One region of the Streptomyces sp. WG5 genome, then DNA from elsewhere that is predicted to be linked to it. Evidence: predicted binding sites of a transcription regulator. Region 1 holds the regulator's gene; each other region holds the start of a gene.

Region 1 (4,947 bases):
CATCGGGACGCTCCTGGCGGTGGCCCGTGTCAGCGCCCGTTGAAGGCGTCCTTCAGCCGCGAGAACAGCCCTTGCTGCCCGGGCTGGAACTGCCCCTGCGGGCGCTCCTCGCCGCGCAGCTTGGCCAGCTCGCGCAGGACGCGTTCCTGCTCGGCGTCGAGCTTGCTCGGGGTCAGGACCTCGACGTGGACGATGAGGTCGCCCCGGCCGCCGCCGCGCAGGTGGGTGACGCCGCGGCCGTGCAGCGGGATCGACTGGCCGGACTGGGTGCCCGGGCGGATGTCGACCTCCTCCATGCCGTCGAGGGTCTCCAGCGGCACCTTCGTGCCGAGGGCCGCCGCCGTCATCGGGATGGTGACCGTGCAGTGCAGGTCGTCACCGCGCCGCTGGAAGGTCGAGTGCGGCAGCTCGTGGATCTCGACGTACAGGTCGCCGGCGGGGCCGCCGCCGGGGCCGACCTCGCCCTCGCCCGCGAGCTGGATCCGGGTGCCGTTGTCGACGCCGGCCGGGATCTTCACGGTCAGGGTGCGCCGGGAGCGGACACGGCCGTCGCCCGCGCACTCGGGGCACGGGGTCGGGACCACGGTGCCGAAGCCCTGGCACTGCGGGCAGGGGCGGGAGGTCATGACCTGGCCCAGGAAGGACCGGGTGACCTGCGACACCTCGCCGCGGCCGCGGCACATGTCACACGTCTGGGCGGACGTGCCGGGCGCCGCGCCCTCGCCGTTGCAGGTGTTGCAGACGACCGCGGTGTCGACCTGGATGTCCTTGGTCGTACCGAACGCGGCCTCGTCCAGCTCGACCTCGATGCGGATCATCGCGTCCTGGCCGCGGCGCGTGCGCGAGCGCGGCCCGCGCTGCGACGCCGTACCGAAGAACGCGTCCATGATGTCCGAGAAGTTCCCGAAGCCGCCCGCGCCGAAGCCGCCCGCGCCACCGCCGCCGGCCTGCGAGAGGGGGTCGCCGCCGAGGTCGTAGACCTGCTTCTTCTGCGGGTCCGACAGCACCTCGTAGGCGGCGTTGATCTCCTTGAACCGCTCCTGGGTCTTCGGATCGGGGTTGACGTCCGGGTGCAGCTCGCGGGCGAGCCTCCGGAACGCCTTCTTGATCTCGTCCTGGGACGCGTCGCGGCGTACGCCGAGTACGGCGTAGTAGTCCGTGGCCACCTACGACTCCGCCAGGATCTGTCCGACGTACCGTGCCACTGCGCGTACCGCTCCCATCGTTCCCGGGTAGTCCATGCGGGTCGGTCCGACCACGCCGAGCTTGGCAACCGCCTCGCCGCCCGAACCGTAGCCCACCGACACGACGGACGTGGAGTTGAGTCCTTCGTGGGCGTTCTCATGACCGATCCGTACGGTCACGCCCGGATCCTTCGCCTCGCCGAGCAGCTTGAGGAGCACGACCTGCTCCTCCAGCGCCTCGAGAACGGGTCGGATCACCAAGGGGAAGTCGTGCCCGAAGCGGGTCAGATTGGCGGTGCCGCCGATCATCAGCCGCTCCTCGTTCTCCTCGACCAGCGTCTCCAGGAGAGTGGAGAGCACGGTGGAGACCGTACCCCGGTCCTCGGCCTCGAAGGCCTCCGCCAGGTCCTCCACCAGGCTCGGCACGTCCGAGAAGCGGCGCCCGGCGACCCGGCTGTTGAGCCGCGCGCGCAGGTCCGCCAGGGACGCCTCGCCGAACGGCGCCGGGCAGTCGACCATCCGCTGCTCGACCCGGCCGGTGTCCGTGATCAGCACCAGCATCAGCCGCGCGGGCGCCAGGGAGAGCAACTCCACGTGCCGCACGGTCGAGCGGGTCAGCGACGGGTACTGCACGACGGCGACCTGCCGGGTCAGCTGCGCGAGCAGCCGCACCGTGCGGGCCACCACGTCGTCGAGGTCGACGGCGCCCTCCAGGAAGTTCTGGATGGCCCGCCGCTCGGGCGCGGTCATCGGCTTGACGCCGGCCAGCTTGTCGACGAAGAGCCGGTAGCCCTTGTCGGTCGGGATGCGTCCCGCGCTGGTGTGCGGCTGGGCGATGAACCCCTCGTCCTCCAGGGCCGCCATGTCGTTGCGCACGGTGGCCGGGGAGACGCCGAGGTTGTGCCGCTCGGTGAGGGCCTTGGAGCCGACCGGCTCCTCGGTGCCGACGTAGTCCTGGACGATGGCGCGCAGCACCTGGAGCCTGCGTTCGCTGAGCACTCGCGCACACCTCCTGAATGTCGTCGCCCACCCGGCGTCGTGCCTGTCTCACTGTCTGTCCCTGGCACTCACGGTGCGCGAGTGCCAGACTTCCCCGGCCCAGTGTACGGCCGTGGGGTACGCACCCGGCAAGGCCGGGGGCACGCCGCCGTGCGGGCGGGTGCCGTACCGCTAGCGTCGTCGTCGTGACGGTGACTTGGGAAGACCTGGGGTGGGAGCGGGTGGCGGCCGGGGTGGGACGGCGCCGGCTGCCGGTGTGGGACTGCACGGCGGGGCTGGTCGTCGGCGCGGGCGCGGCGCTGATGGTGGACGCGGGGTCGAGCCTCGGCGAGGGCGCCCGGCTGCGCGCCCAGGCGCGGGAGCTCACCGGGCACGGTGTGACGCATCTCGCGCTGACCCACCCGCACTTCGACCACGTCTTCGGCGCCGCGGCGTTCGCGGGCGCAGGGGGCGTGGAGGTCTACGGCGCGGTGGGGACGGACGCCGTGTTCGCGCCGGGCGGACAGGGGCGGGAGGCGCTGCGGTCGGACGCGGTGGCCGAGGGGCTGGACGCGCGAGCGGCGCGGGAGGCGGCCGACGCGCTCGTCCGCGTCGGCCACGAGGTCCGCGGCGAGTGGGCGCTCGACCTGGGCGGCGGCCGGCGGGTCCTGCTCGCCGACGTGGGCCCGGGGCACACCGGGCACGATCTCGCGGTCGTGGTGCCGGGCGACCCGGCGGTCGTCTTCTGCGGTGACCTGGTCGAGGAGTCGGGAGAGCCGCAGGCGGGCCCGGACGCCGTGCCGGCGCGCTGGCCGGCCGCGCTGGACCGGCTGCTGGACCTGGGCGGTGAGGACGCTCGGTACGTCCCCGGTCACGGAGCGGTGGTGGGCGCGGCCTTCGTGCGGGCCCAACGGGACGCGCTGGCCGCCCGGTTCGGCGTGTCGCGCTGATCACGGCGGACCCGGTTCAGCGTGTCGCGCCGACACCGGCGCCCCCGCTCCTCGTATCGTCATCAGAATGCGCCAGTACTCCGCCGACCTGACCCCTCCGTGGAAGAAACCGCAGCCGGTTCCGGAGGTCCCGGCCGATCCCGGTCTGGTGGTCGAGGAGCCCGGCACCGGTTTCTGCGGCGCGGTGATCGGCTGCGAGGCGGGCACGGTGACCCTGGAGGACCGCTTCGGCAAGCACCGGGTGTTCCCGATGGAGCCGCGCGGTTTCCTCCTCGAGGGGCGGGTGGTGACGCTGGTCCGCCCCTCCTCCGGTCCGGCGCGGCCCTCCCGTACAGCGTCCGGGTCGGTCGCCCTCCCCGGCGCACGTGCGCGGGTCGCGCGCGCCGGGCGCATCTACGTCGAGGGGCGACACGACGCCGAGCTGGTCGAGAAGGTGTGGGGCGACGACCTGCGCATCGAGGGTGTCGTCGTGGAGTACCTGGGCGGCGTGGACGATCTCCCGTCGGTCGTCGCCGAGTTCGCCCCCGGTCCGGACGCGCGGCTCGGGGTCCTGGTGGACCACCTGGTGCCGGGTTCGAAGGAGTGGCGGATCGCGGAGGCGGTGACGAGCGAGCACGCGCTGGTCGTGGGGCACCCGTACATCGACATCTGGGAGGCGGTGAAGCCGTCGTCCCTGGGGATTCCCGGCTGGCCCCGGGTGCCGCGCGGGCAGGACTGGAAGACCGGGGTGTGCCGGGCGCTGGGGTGGCCGTCGGAGAACACGGGCGCGGTGTGGCAGGCGATCCTGGCGCGAGTGGGGTCTTACAAGGACCTGGAGCCGCAGCTGCTGGGGCGGGTGGAGGAGCTGATCGACTTCGTCACGGGCGGTGATGGGGCTTGACGCCCTTGTAGGTGCCGAACGTGGTGGTGTCCAGTTCGCATCAGGTCAGGGGCCGAACTCTCGATCCGCACCGATCCACTCGCCCGAGTGATCAGTCCACCAAGTCCCGCACCACCGCATCGGCCAGCAACCGCCCGCGCAGCGTCAGTACCGCGCGCCCGTCTGCGTAGGGCCCTTCCTGCAGCAGCCCCTCGCCCAGCGCCCGGCGCGACGCCGCGAGCCCCGCCTCCCGCAGCAGGGACAGCGGGGCGCCTTCCCTCAGGCGCAGCTCCAGCAGGATGCGCTCCACCCGCCGGTCCTCGTCGGTGAGGATCTCGCGTCCGGCGCCCGGGGACGTCCCGGCCGCGAGCGCGCCCGCGTACGCCCCCGGGTGCTTCACGTTCCACCAGCGCACCCCGCCCACGTGCGAGTGCGCCCCCGGCCCCGCGCCCCACCAGTCGGCGCCCCGCCAGTACAGCTCGTTGTGCAGGCAGCGCCCCGCGTCGGAGGTGGCCCAGTTGGAGACCTCGTACCAGTCGAAGCCCGCCGCCGACAGCGTCTCCTCGGCGATCAGGTACCGGTCGGCGTGGACGTCGTCGTCGGTCATGGGGACCTCGCCGCGCCGGATGCGGCGGGCCAGCTGGGTGCCCTCCTCGACGATCAGGGCGTACGCCGAGACGTGGTCCGGTCCGGCCCCGAGCGCCGCGTCGAGCGAGGCGCGCCAGTCGTCGTCGGTCTCGCCGGGGGTGCCGTAGATCAGGTCGAGGTTGACGTGGTCGAAGCCGGCCGCGCGGGCCTCGGCGACGCAGGCCTCCGGGCGGCCCGGGGTGTGGGTGCGGTCCAGCACCTTCAGGACGTGCTGCCTCGCGCTCTGCATGCCGAAGGAGATCCGGTTGAAGCCGCCCTCGCGGAGGGTGGCCAGGTACGCCGGGTCGACCGACTCCGGGTTGGCCTCCGTCGTGATCTCCGCGTCCGG
Region 2 (4,947 bases), on a different contig from region 1:
GCGACCGGTCCACGATCGTCCCCTGGCCACCGCTCGCCCACTACCGGCGTCCCCGCCGGACCCGGTCGCTCATGATCCTGCGCAACGCCGTCCTCACCAGCGTGCTCCTGGTGCTCGTCGCGGTCTCGTCCGGCGGCCCGCGCCTGCTGTTCGTGCTCGCCGCGCTCATCGCGTTCCTTCGGCTGGCAGGCCTGCTCCGCGGCTCCGGTGACGGGATCTCGTTCACCGAGCTGGGTATCCGGGTGGACTCCCTCAAGAAGCAGGTCGTGCTGCCCTGGGCCGACATCCGGTCCGTGGAGCTGAACACCAGTTCCAGGGAGAGCCGGCTGACCGTGTGGACCGGTGGGACCCGGAAGCACCGTCTGCCACCGGCTGTCCAGCCTCTGCTGTGGGTCCGCGGCAGATTCGACGGCACCGTCCTCATGCGGACGAGGTGGCTCGCTCCCCAGGGTGCCGCACCACCGCTGCGACAGGCGGTCCGCACCTTCGCCGCGCACCATGCCATCCCCGTGTCGGAGACCCGCTCCTCCTGACGCGGAACGCCCGAGGGCGGCACCCCCTGCCGGAACAGGGGGTGCCGCCCTCGGTACGTGAAGGACGGTCGATCAACCGGAACCGGTCGATCAGAAGTCCATGTCACCGCCCGGCATGCCGCCCGGAGCACCGGCCGCGGCGGCCTTCTCCGGCTTGTCGGCGATGACGGCCTCGGTGGTGAGGAACAGCGCGGCGATGGAGGCGGCGTTCTGCAGGGCAGAGCGGGTCACCTTCGCCGGGTCGATGATGCCCTCGGCGATCATGTCGACGTACTCACCGGTGGCGGCGTTCAGGCCGTGGCCGACGGTCAGGTTGCGGACCTTCTCCACGACGACGCCGCCCTCGAGACCACCGTTGACGGCGATCTGCTTCAGCGGGGCCTCCAGGGCGAGCTTCACGGCGTTGGCGCCGGTCGCCTCGTCACCCGAGAGCTCCAGCTTCTCGAAGACCTGGGAGGCCTGGAGCAGGGCCACGCCACCACCGGCGACGATGCCCTCCTCGACGGCCGCCTTCGCGTTGCGGACGGCGTCCTCGATGCGGTGCTTGCGCTCCTTGAGCTCGACCTCGGTGGCGGCACCGGCCTTGATGACGGCCACGCCGCCGGCCAGCTTCGCCAGACGCTCCTGGAGCTTCTCGCGGTCGTAGTCCGAGTCGCTGTTCTCGATCTCGGCGCGGATCTGGTTGACCCGGCCCTGGACCTGGTCGGCGGAGCCGGCGCCGTCCACGATCGTGGTCTCGTCCTTGGTGATGACGACCTTGCGCGCGCTGCCCAGCAGGTCGAGCGTGGCGTTCTCGAGCTTGAGGCCGACCTCCTCGGAGATGACCTCGCCGCCCGTGAGGATGGCGATGTCGCCGAGCATGGCCTTGCGGCGGTCGCCGAAGCCCGGGGCCTTGACGGCGACGGACTTGAAGGTGCCGCGGATCTTGTTGACGACCAGGGTCGACAGGGCCTCGCCCTCGACGTCCTCGGCGATGATCAGCAGCGGCTTGCCCGACTGCATGACCTTCTCCAGGAGCGGCAGCAGGTCCTTGACGTTGCCGATCTTGGAGTTGGCGATCAGGATGTACGGGTCGTCGAGGGACGCCTCCATACGCTCCATGTCGGTGGCGAAGTACGCCGAGATGTAGCCCTTGTCGAAGCGCATACCCTCGGTGAGCTCCAGCTCCAGACCGAAGGTCTGGGACTCCTCGACGGTGATGACGCCTTCCTTGCCGACCTTGTCCATGGCCTCGGCGATGAGCTCGCCGATCTGGGTGTCGGCGGCGGAGATGGAGGCCGTGGAGGCGATCTGCTCCTTGGTCTCGACGTCCTTCGCCTGCTCCAGCAGGGCGGCGGAGACGGCCTCGACGGCCTTCTCGATGCCGCGCTTCAGGGCCATCGGGTTGGCGCCGGCCGCGACGTTGCGCAGGCCTTCCTTGACGAGGGCCTGGGCGAGAACGGTCGCGGTGGTCGTACCGTCACCGGCGACGTCGTCCGTCTTCTTGGCGACTTCCTTGACCAGCTCGGCGCCGATCTTCTCGTACGGGTCCTCGAGCTCGATCTCCTTGGCGATGGACACACCATCGTTGGTGATCGTGGGGGCGCCCCACTTCTTCTCGAGGACGACGTTGCGGCCCTTGGGGCCGAGCGTCACCTTGACGGCGTCCGCGAGCTGGTTCATGCCGCGCTCGAGGCCGCGCCGCGCCTCCTCGTCGAACGCGATGATCTTGGCCATGTGAAGTGGTCCCTCCAGGACTGGGGGTGATTCCTTCGGACCGCGCCCGCGCCCGCGACGGACGGCTCGCCTGCCGTGCGGTTCCTTCCCCACCCGGCCTGCGGGCCTCACCGACCCGGTCCTTCGTTGTCACTCTCACCTTCAGAGTGCTAACGCAATGATTAGCACTCGCCCCTGTCGAGTGCAAGCGCCTCTCGGCGATCGACACCCGCTCCCGGCCGTCCGCGACCAAGGGTCCGGACGGATCCGGACGGGTCCCGGGAGGCTCCGGGGCAGGCCCGGAGCGGGTCGCGGGCGGGTCCCGGATGGGTCCCGGGAGGCCCCGGGGCAGGCCCGGAGCAGGCCGAAGGGCCCGTACCCCGGGAGGTACGGGCCCTTCGGATGAAGGCCAATGCTGCGGTGGCCGCGCGTCTCAGGCGCTGAGGCGAACCATGTCGGCCTGCGGGCCCTTCTGACCCTGCGAGATCTCGAACTCGACCCGCTGGCCTTCTTCGAGGGTGCGGTAGCCGTCCATCTGAATCGCGCTGTAGTGGACGAAAACATCCGCACCACCGTCGACCGCGATGAAGCCGTACCCCTTCTCCGCGTTGAACCACTTGACGGTGCCCTGAGCCATGCCTAACTCCCCTATTACTGGCCCTTGCACAGATCCGCACTTCGCGGACCCGGGTCAGACCTCGCCCCCCACGACTGGGGGCGTGCGCCGGAACGCGTCGACCGCGGCTGAATGTATCTGTCCAACTGCCCTCTGCAACAGGTCAATTGGACGAGAAATCTGGACGCACCCGATCCGGAATGTGGCGAGAATTCGCCTGAATTCAGGTCAAGTCGGGGCACACAAAGGGAACAAAAGCCGCGAAAGACGCCCACACTTTGGCTACATCTTGTGGGGCGTGCGGCAGGAATCGAGGGTTCCCGGTCTCGCGACCGGGAGCGCGTTCCCCAACTCTACCGCGCTCAACCACATGGAATTGCCCCCTCCGTTTCTCTTACGGAGGGGGCAATGCGCGCTACGACGCGTATCAGCCGCCGGCGACCGCGGGGATGATGGAGACGCCCGCGCCGTCGGGGGTCGCGGTCTCCAGGCCCTGCTCGAAACGGACGTCGTCGTCGTTGACGTAGACGTTGACGAAACGGCGCAGCTTGCCCTGGTCGTCCAGGACGCGGGCGGCGATGCCGGTGTGGTTCTTCTCCAGGTCGGCGATGACCTCACCGAGGTTCGCGCCGTCGGCGGCGACCTCGGCCTTGCCGCCGGTGTAGGTGCGCAGGATGGTCGGGATGCGAACGGTCACGCTCATGCGAGGCCAGCCTCTCGGAAGGAGTCCAGGTTCGGGCGGATGGTGGCGGTGAGGCCGGTGCCGGCCACCGCGTCGAGGGTCTTCAGTCCGTCGCCGGTGTTGAGGACGACGGTGGTGAGCGACGGGTCCAGGAGGCCGTCCTCGATCAGCTTCCTCGTGACGCCGACCGTCACCCCGCCCGCCGTCTCCGCGAAGATCCCCTCGGTGCGCGCGAGCAGCTTGATGGCGTCGACGACCTGCTCGTCGGTCACGTCCTCCACGGCGCCGCCGGTGCGGCGGGCGATGTCGAGGACGTACGGACCGTCGGCCGGGTTGCCGATCGCGAGGGACTTGGCGATGGTGTCCGGCTTCTGCGGGCGTACGACGTCGTGGCCGGCCTTGTACGCGGTGGACACCGGCGAGCAGCCCTCGGCCTGGGCACCGAAGATCTTGTAGGGCTTGTCCTCGACCAGCCCGAGCCTGATCAGCTCCTGCAGACCCTTGTCGATCTTCGTGAGCTGGGAGCCGGACGCGATGGGGACGACGAGCTGGTCGGGCAGCCGCCAGCCGAGCTGCTCGCAGATCTCGTACGCCAGCGTCTTGGAGCCCTCCGCGTAGTACGGGCGCAGGTTGACGTTGACGAAGCCCCAGCCCTCGCCGGCCGGGTCGCCGATCAGCTCGGAGCAGAAGCGGTTCACGTCGTCGTAGTTGCCCTCGATGCCGACGAGCTCACCGCCGTAGACGGCGGCCATGACGACCTTGCCCTGCTCCAGGTCGTGCGGGATGAACACGCAGGAGCGGAAGCCGGCGCGGGCGGCGGCGGCGCCGACGGCACCCGCGAGGTTGCCGGTGGAGGAGCAGGAGAGGGTGGTGAAGCCGAAGGCGCGGGCGGCCTCGATGGCCTGGGCGACGACGCGGTCCTTGAAGGAGTGCGTCGGGTTGCCGGAGTCGTCCTTGACGTACAGGCCGCCGGTGACGCCCAGCTCGCGGGCCAGGTTGTCGGCCTTGACCAGCTTGGTCCAGCCCGGGTTGATGTTCGGCTTGGTCGCCACGTCGGCGGGGACGGGCAGCAGCGGGGCGTAGCGCCAGATGTTGGCGGGGCCCGCTTCGATCCGCTTGCGCAGTTCCTCGGTGTCGTAGGCCGAGAAGTCGTAGGCGATCTCCAGCGGGCCGAAACACTCCTCGCAGGCGAAGACCGGGCCGAGCGGCACGCGGTGGCCGCACTCGCGGCAGGAGAGGGCGTCGGCGGGGCCCAGATCGACGGATCCGGCGGGGGCGGGAGCGTCGGGGGTGGTGGTGCTGTCGACAGTCTGCACAGCCATGGAGGCGAGGCCCTTTCTCCTCATCTTCCTCACGACGCATCTCGCCGTGAGACGGAATTGGCACCTTCCCGAGCCGGGAGCCTCGCCACGTCTGCGTGA
Region 3 (4,947 bases), on a different contig from region 1:
CGCGGCGTCACCCTCAACAACCACACCCTTCACCACCCCTACCTGCCCGGCCTGTCCTACGCCGGCCAGAAGCGCGAGATCTGCGGCATGCAGGACGTGATCGAGGAGCGCTACGGCGAGCGCCCGACCCTCTTCCGTCCGCCCTACGGCAACTACAACCGCGACACCCTGCGCGCCGCCAAGGCCTGCGGCATCGAGTACGCCCCGATCTGGAACGCGGAGGTCTTCGCCGACCACTGGGACTACCGCGAGTGGGACCGCGAGATCCACCCCGGCGACATCGTCCTCACCCACTTCCGGGGCGAGGACGACTGGGGCGGCACCATGCGCGACATGGCCCGCGAGTTCCTCGACAAGGTGACGGCGGAGGGATACGCGGTGGCCCGGCTGGAGGACTACCTGTGAGGTGCGGGCGGTTCCGGCCGACCGGGGCCGCCCTGGCCGCCGTCCTGCTCACCGGCTGCGCACAGTTCGCGGGCCCCGCCCAGCCCCCGCCCGTCGCGGAACAGGCCCGGGCGGGGGTCCACGGCGGTATCCAGGGCAACGGGCCGGGCAGCATGCAGGGCAACGGGCAAGGTGCCGGTCGGGGCAACGGACGGGGACAGGCCCTGCCGCCCGTCGTGGACCACGTCCGCACCACCGACCCGGTCGTCTTCCTCACCTTCGACGACAGCGCCGAACGCGACCCGCACTTCGCCGGCCTGGTCCGTGAACGACGGCTCCCGGTCACCCTGTTCCTCACCGACACCGTCGCCGGACCCGCGTACGGCCACTTCGCCCGGCTGCGCTCGGTCGGCGCGAGCCTGCAGAACCACACCCTCGACCACCGTTCCCTGCGCGGCCTGCCCTACGCCGGCCAGCGCGCCGAGATCTGCGGCCAGCAGACCAAGCTCAAGTCCCGCTTCGGCGTCCGTCCGCACCTCTTCCGCCCGCCCTACGGCAGGTACGACACCACGACCCTGCGCGCCGCCGCCGAGTGCGGCATCACGGCCGTCGTCCTGTGGCGGGCGACCCTGAACGCCGGCGGGGACCTCACCTACACCCGCGGCGACCGCCGCCTCCACCCGGGCGACATCGTGTCCGTCGCCCCGGACCACCCGACGGGCGTGGGCGTGAGCGCGCGCACCGGGCGTTTGCTGGGGGAGATCGAGGAGCAGGGTCTGCGGGTGGGACGCCTGGAGGACTACCTCTGACACCGACGCCGGTCGGTACAGGATCCCCGACGCGCCGCCGACATTGGCACTCCGCTTGACCGAGTGCTAATCGCGGTCATAGTCTCGGCTCTGGCACTCCCCACTGGAGAGTGCCAATGACGCGACGGGCAGGTCCGGCACCCGCGACGACGGATCCACCTGGTCGCCACCTCAGACAGTTAACCCCGTGAGATCTCCGAAGGGGGAGGTCGGATCGTGACGACCACCAGCTCCAAGGTTGCCATCAAGCCGCTCGAGGACCGCATTGTGGTCCAGCCGCTCGACGCCGAGCAGACCACGGCTTCGGGCCTGGTCATTCCGGACACGGCCAAGGAGAAGCCCCAGGAGGGCGTCGTCCTGGCCGTCGGCCCGGGCCGCTTCGAGGACGGCAACCGTCTTCCGCTCGACGTCACCGTCGGCGACGTCGTGCTCTACAGCAAGTACGGCGGCACCGAGGTGAAGTACAACGGCGAGGAGTACCTCGTCCTCTCGGCCCGCGACGTGCTCGCGATCGTCGAGAAGTAGTTCACCCGAAGCACCTTGCTTTCCAGCTGCGCCCCTGGCTCCCGCGACCATAAAAAAGCCGGGCGCCGGGGGCGCAGCGCCGTATAACCCCAAGATTTCCGGAAGAGGGCTCACGCTCCCATGGCGAAGATCCTGAAGTTCGACGAGGACGCCCGTCGCGCCCTCGAGCGCGGCGTCAACAAGCTCGCCGACACGGTGAAGGTGACGATCGGCCCCAAGGGCCGCAACGTCGTCATCGACAAGAAGTTCGGCGCCCCGACCATCACCAACGACGGTGTCACGATCGCCCGCGAGGTCGAGATCGAGGACCCGTACGAGAACCTCGGTGCCCAGCTGGTGAAGGAGGTGGCGACCAAGACCAACGACATCGCGGGTGACGGCACCACCACCGCCACCGTCCTGGCCCAGGCGCTGGTCCGCGAAGGCCTGCGGAACGTCGCCGCCGGTGCCTCCCCGGCGCTGCTGAAGAAGGGCATCGACGCGGCCGTCGCCGCCGTGTCCGAGGACCTCCTCGCCACCGCGCGCCCGATCGAGGAGAAGTCCGACATCGCCGCCGTGGCCGCGCTGTCCGCCCAGGACCAGCAGGTCGGCGAGCTGATTGCCGAGGCGATGGACAAGGTCGGCAAGGACGGTGTCATCACCGTCGAGGAGTCCAACACCTTCGGTCTGGAGCTGGACTTCACCGAGGGCATGGCCTTCGACAAGGGCTACCTGTCGCCGTACTTCGTGACGGACCAGGAGCGCATGGAAGCCGTCCTGGAGGACCCCTACATCCTCATCAACCAGGGCAAGATCTCCTCCATCGCGGACCTGCTGCCGCTGCTGGAGAAGGTCATCCAGGCGGGTGCCTCCAAGCCGCTGCTGATCATCGCCGAGGACCTCGAGGGCGAGGCGCTCTCCACCCTCGTCGTGAACAAGATCCGCGGCACCTTCAACGCGGTGGCCGTCAAGGCCCCCGGCTTCGGCGACCGCCGCAAGGCGATGCTGCAGGACATGGCCGTCCTCACCGGCGCCACGGTCATCTCCGAGGAGGTCGGCCTCAAGCTCGACCAGGTCGGCCTGGAGGTGCTCGGCACCGCCCGTCGCATCACCGTCACCAAGGACGACACCACGATCGTCGACGGTGCCGGCAAGCGCGACGAGGTCGAGGGCCGCATCAACCAGATCAAGGCCGAGATCGAGAACACGGACTCCGACTGGGACCGCGAGAAGCTCCAGGAGCGTCTCGCGAAGCTGGCCGGCGGCGTGTGCGTGATCAAGGTCGGCGCCGCCACCGAGGTGGAGCTGAAGGAGCGCAAGCACCGTCTGGAGGACGCCATCTCCGCGACCCGCGCCGCGGTCGAGGAGGGCATCGTCTCCGGTGGTGGCTCCGCGCTGGTCCACGCCGTCAAGGTCCTCGAGGGCAACCTCGGCAAGACCGGCGACGAGGCCACGGGTGTCGCGGTCGTCCGCCGCGCCGCCGTCGAGCCGCTGCGCTGGATCGCCGAGAACGCCGGCCTGGAGGGTTACGTCATCACCTCCAAGGTCGCCGAGCTCGACAAGGGCCAGGGCTTCAACGCCGCCACCGGCGAGTACGGCGACCTGGTCAAGGCCGGCGTCATCGACCCGGTGAAGGTCACCCGCTCCGCCCTGGAGAACGCCGCCTCCATCGCCTCCCTCCTCCTGACGACCGAGACCCTGGTCGTCGAGAAGAAGGAAGAGGAAGAGCCGGCCGCCGCGGGCCACGGCCACGGCCACTCGCACTGAGCGCAGCGCTGAGCTGAGCTGAGCTGAACCGAGCTCACCGAGCCGACGGTGCCCGGCACCCCCACGGGGGGTGCCGGGCACCGCGCGTCTCCGCGAACGCCGGCGTCACCGTGGAGCCGTCACAGCAGCCCGCTGGAGCCGTCACAACAGCCCGCTCAGCGGCAGTACCCGTTCGGCGAGCCGCCCCCGCAGCCGCCCTCCGGCGGTGTCGGCCTCCTCCACGAGCCAGCCGGCGGCGATCAGCACTCCGGCGTGCTCGGCGACGTCCTCGGGCCGTACGGCGCAGAACGAGGCGACCGTGTCCAGCGCGAGGCCGACGTCCTCGCCGGCGCCTCCGAGACGCCCGTCGGGACGGCTGTGGGCGGCGGTGTACACGGCGAGGAGCCGCGTGGCCGCACCAGCCTTCTTCTTCCTGAGCTTCCGGTCGCCCACCACCTTCTGCGCCCACCCCGAGAGCCTCGCCCGGGTGACCTTGCCGAAGGAGAACGGGCGGGGCTCGGTGGGCAGCAGCGTGGGGACCGTGACCTGGGTGGGCTCCTCGGGCCGCGACGTCAGCGCGTCGTCGGCGGAGACATCCTCCGGCAGCCGCAGCCAGCCGACGTCGACCAGCTGCTGGAGCACCCGCTCGGCGTCTCCCTGCAGCCAGCCGATGAGGTCCTGCCCGGTGACGTTCCCGGTACCGGCGCGCGCGGCCCGCAGGGTGAGCATGAGCACCGCGAGCCGCGCCTCGGCCTCGGGGAGCGGGGAGCCGGCCCGGACGTGCTCCAGCACACGGCGGGCGTGGACGCCCTGGCCCCGGGTCAGCAACCGCTCGACGACCGGCCCCTCCCCGTCCACCGGGATGCCGCGCCGGTTGACGTCCATCTCGCGGGTGGTCCGCGCGGCCGTCGCGGCCCGGTCCGCTTCCTCCCGCAGGGACGCGTCGCCGGTGACGTCGGCCCACAGGGCGAAGGCGCGGGCCTTGCGGTCGTGGAGTTCGGCGAGGACGGCGAGGTCCGGTTCGGTGCGCCGCTGGTACGCGCGGAACGCGTCCCCGAGTTCGGTCAGCTCCAGGCGCAGCGCGTCGGGCTGGAGGTCGTCCGGCACGATCCGCTGCGCGACCTTCCCCCATCGCCCCGCGCCCAGGTGCCCGGCGGGGACACCGCCGGGCCGGGGACGCGGGGCGGGCCGGGCGCGCGGGACGGAGGCAGCCCCGGCGCCGGGGCGGGCCGAGGCGGGGGCCGCCGAAGGCCCCCCGCAGCCGGGAGCGTCGGAGAACATCACCGTCCCTCCGCCGGGCACCGCTCCCCGGTCGGGCCTTCCCCTGTCCGTACGCCCGCTGTCGGCGCCGTCGGCGAACAGTCCGCCCCGGTCACCAGTGCCCGCGCTCATCCGATGCCACCCTCTCCCTTGCCGGCCTGCGGCCTCCCGCCCGCTGCGGGCGCAGCCACCTGACGTTACGTCGCCCGGGCACGAGGCCGGCCACGGACGTGGGTGGATCACA

The links. The regulator HrcA, encoded in region 1, represses chaperone genes, less so after heat shock. The targets are predictions, from matches to a motif close to TTNGCACTCNGNNNNNCNGAGTGCNAA.
Region 2: a site for HrcA is predicted at 2,376-2,402, ahead of groL (chaperonin GroEL). Genes of this name have one in related genera too.
Region 3: a site for HrcA is predicted at 1,237-1,263, ahead of groES (co-chaperone GroES). Genes of this name have one in related genera too.

Annotation. Positions count from the first base shown of each region.
Region 1 covers NZ_JBNGGC010000005.1:215,196-220,142, forward strand. Annotated here, with positions in the region: gene dnaJ (molecular chaperone DnaJ) at 30-1,166, opposite strand; gene hrcA (heat-inducible transcriptional repressor HrcA) at 1,167-2,183, opposite strand; gene ACP4IX_RS07520 (MBL fold metallo-hydrolase) at 2,369-3,112, shown strand; gene ACP4IX_RS07525 (DUF3097 domain-containing protein) at 3,180-3,992, shown strand; gene hemW (radical SAM family heme chaperone HemW) at 4,084-4,947, opposite strand, start outside.
Region 2 covers NZ_JBNGGC010000011.1:94,483-99,429, reverse strand. Annotated here, with positions in the region: gene ACP4IX_RS13745 (serine/threonine-protein kinase) at 1-533, shown strand, start outside; gene groL (chaperonin GroEL) at 624-2,249, opposite strand; gene ACP4IX_RS13735 (cold-shock protein) at 2,662-2,865, opposite strand; gene ACP4IX_RS13730 (MoaD/ThiS family protein) at 3,272-3,547, opposite strand; gene thrC (threonine synthase) at 3,544-4,848, opposite strand; SAM riboswitch class I at 4,866-4,947, opposite strand, start outside.
Region 3 covers NZ_JBNGGC010000010.1:232,390-237,336, reverse strand. Annotated here, with positions in the region: gene ACP4IX_RS13245 (polysaccharide deacetylase family protein) at 1-405, shown strand, start outside; gene ACP4IX_RS13240 (polysaccharide deacetylase family protein) at 558-1,193, shown strand; gene groES (co-chaperone GroES) at 1,410-1,718, shown strand; gene groL (chaperonin GroEL) at 1,839-3,464, shown strand; gene ACP4IX_RS13225 (hypothetical protein) at 3,606-4,835, opposite strand.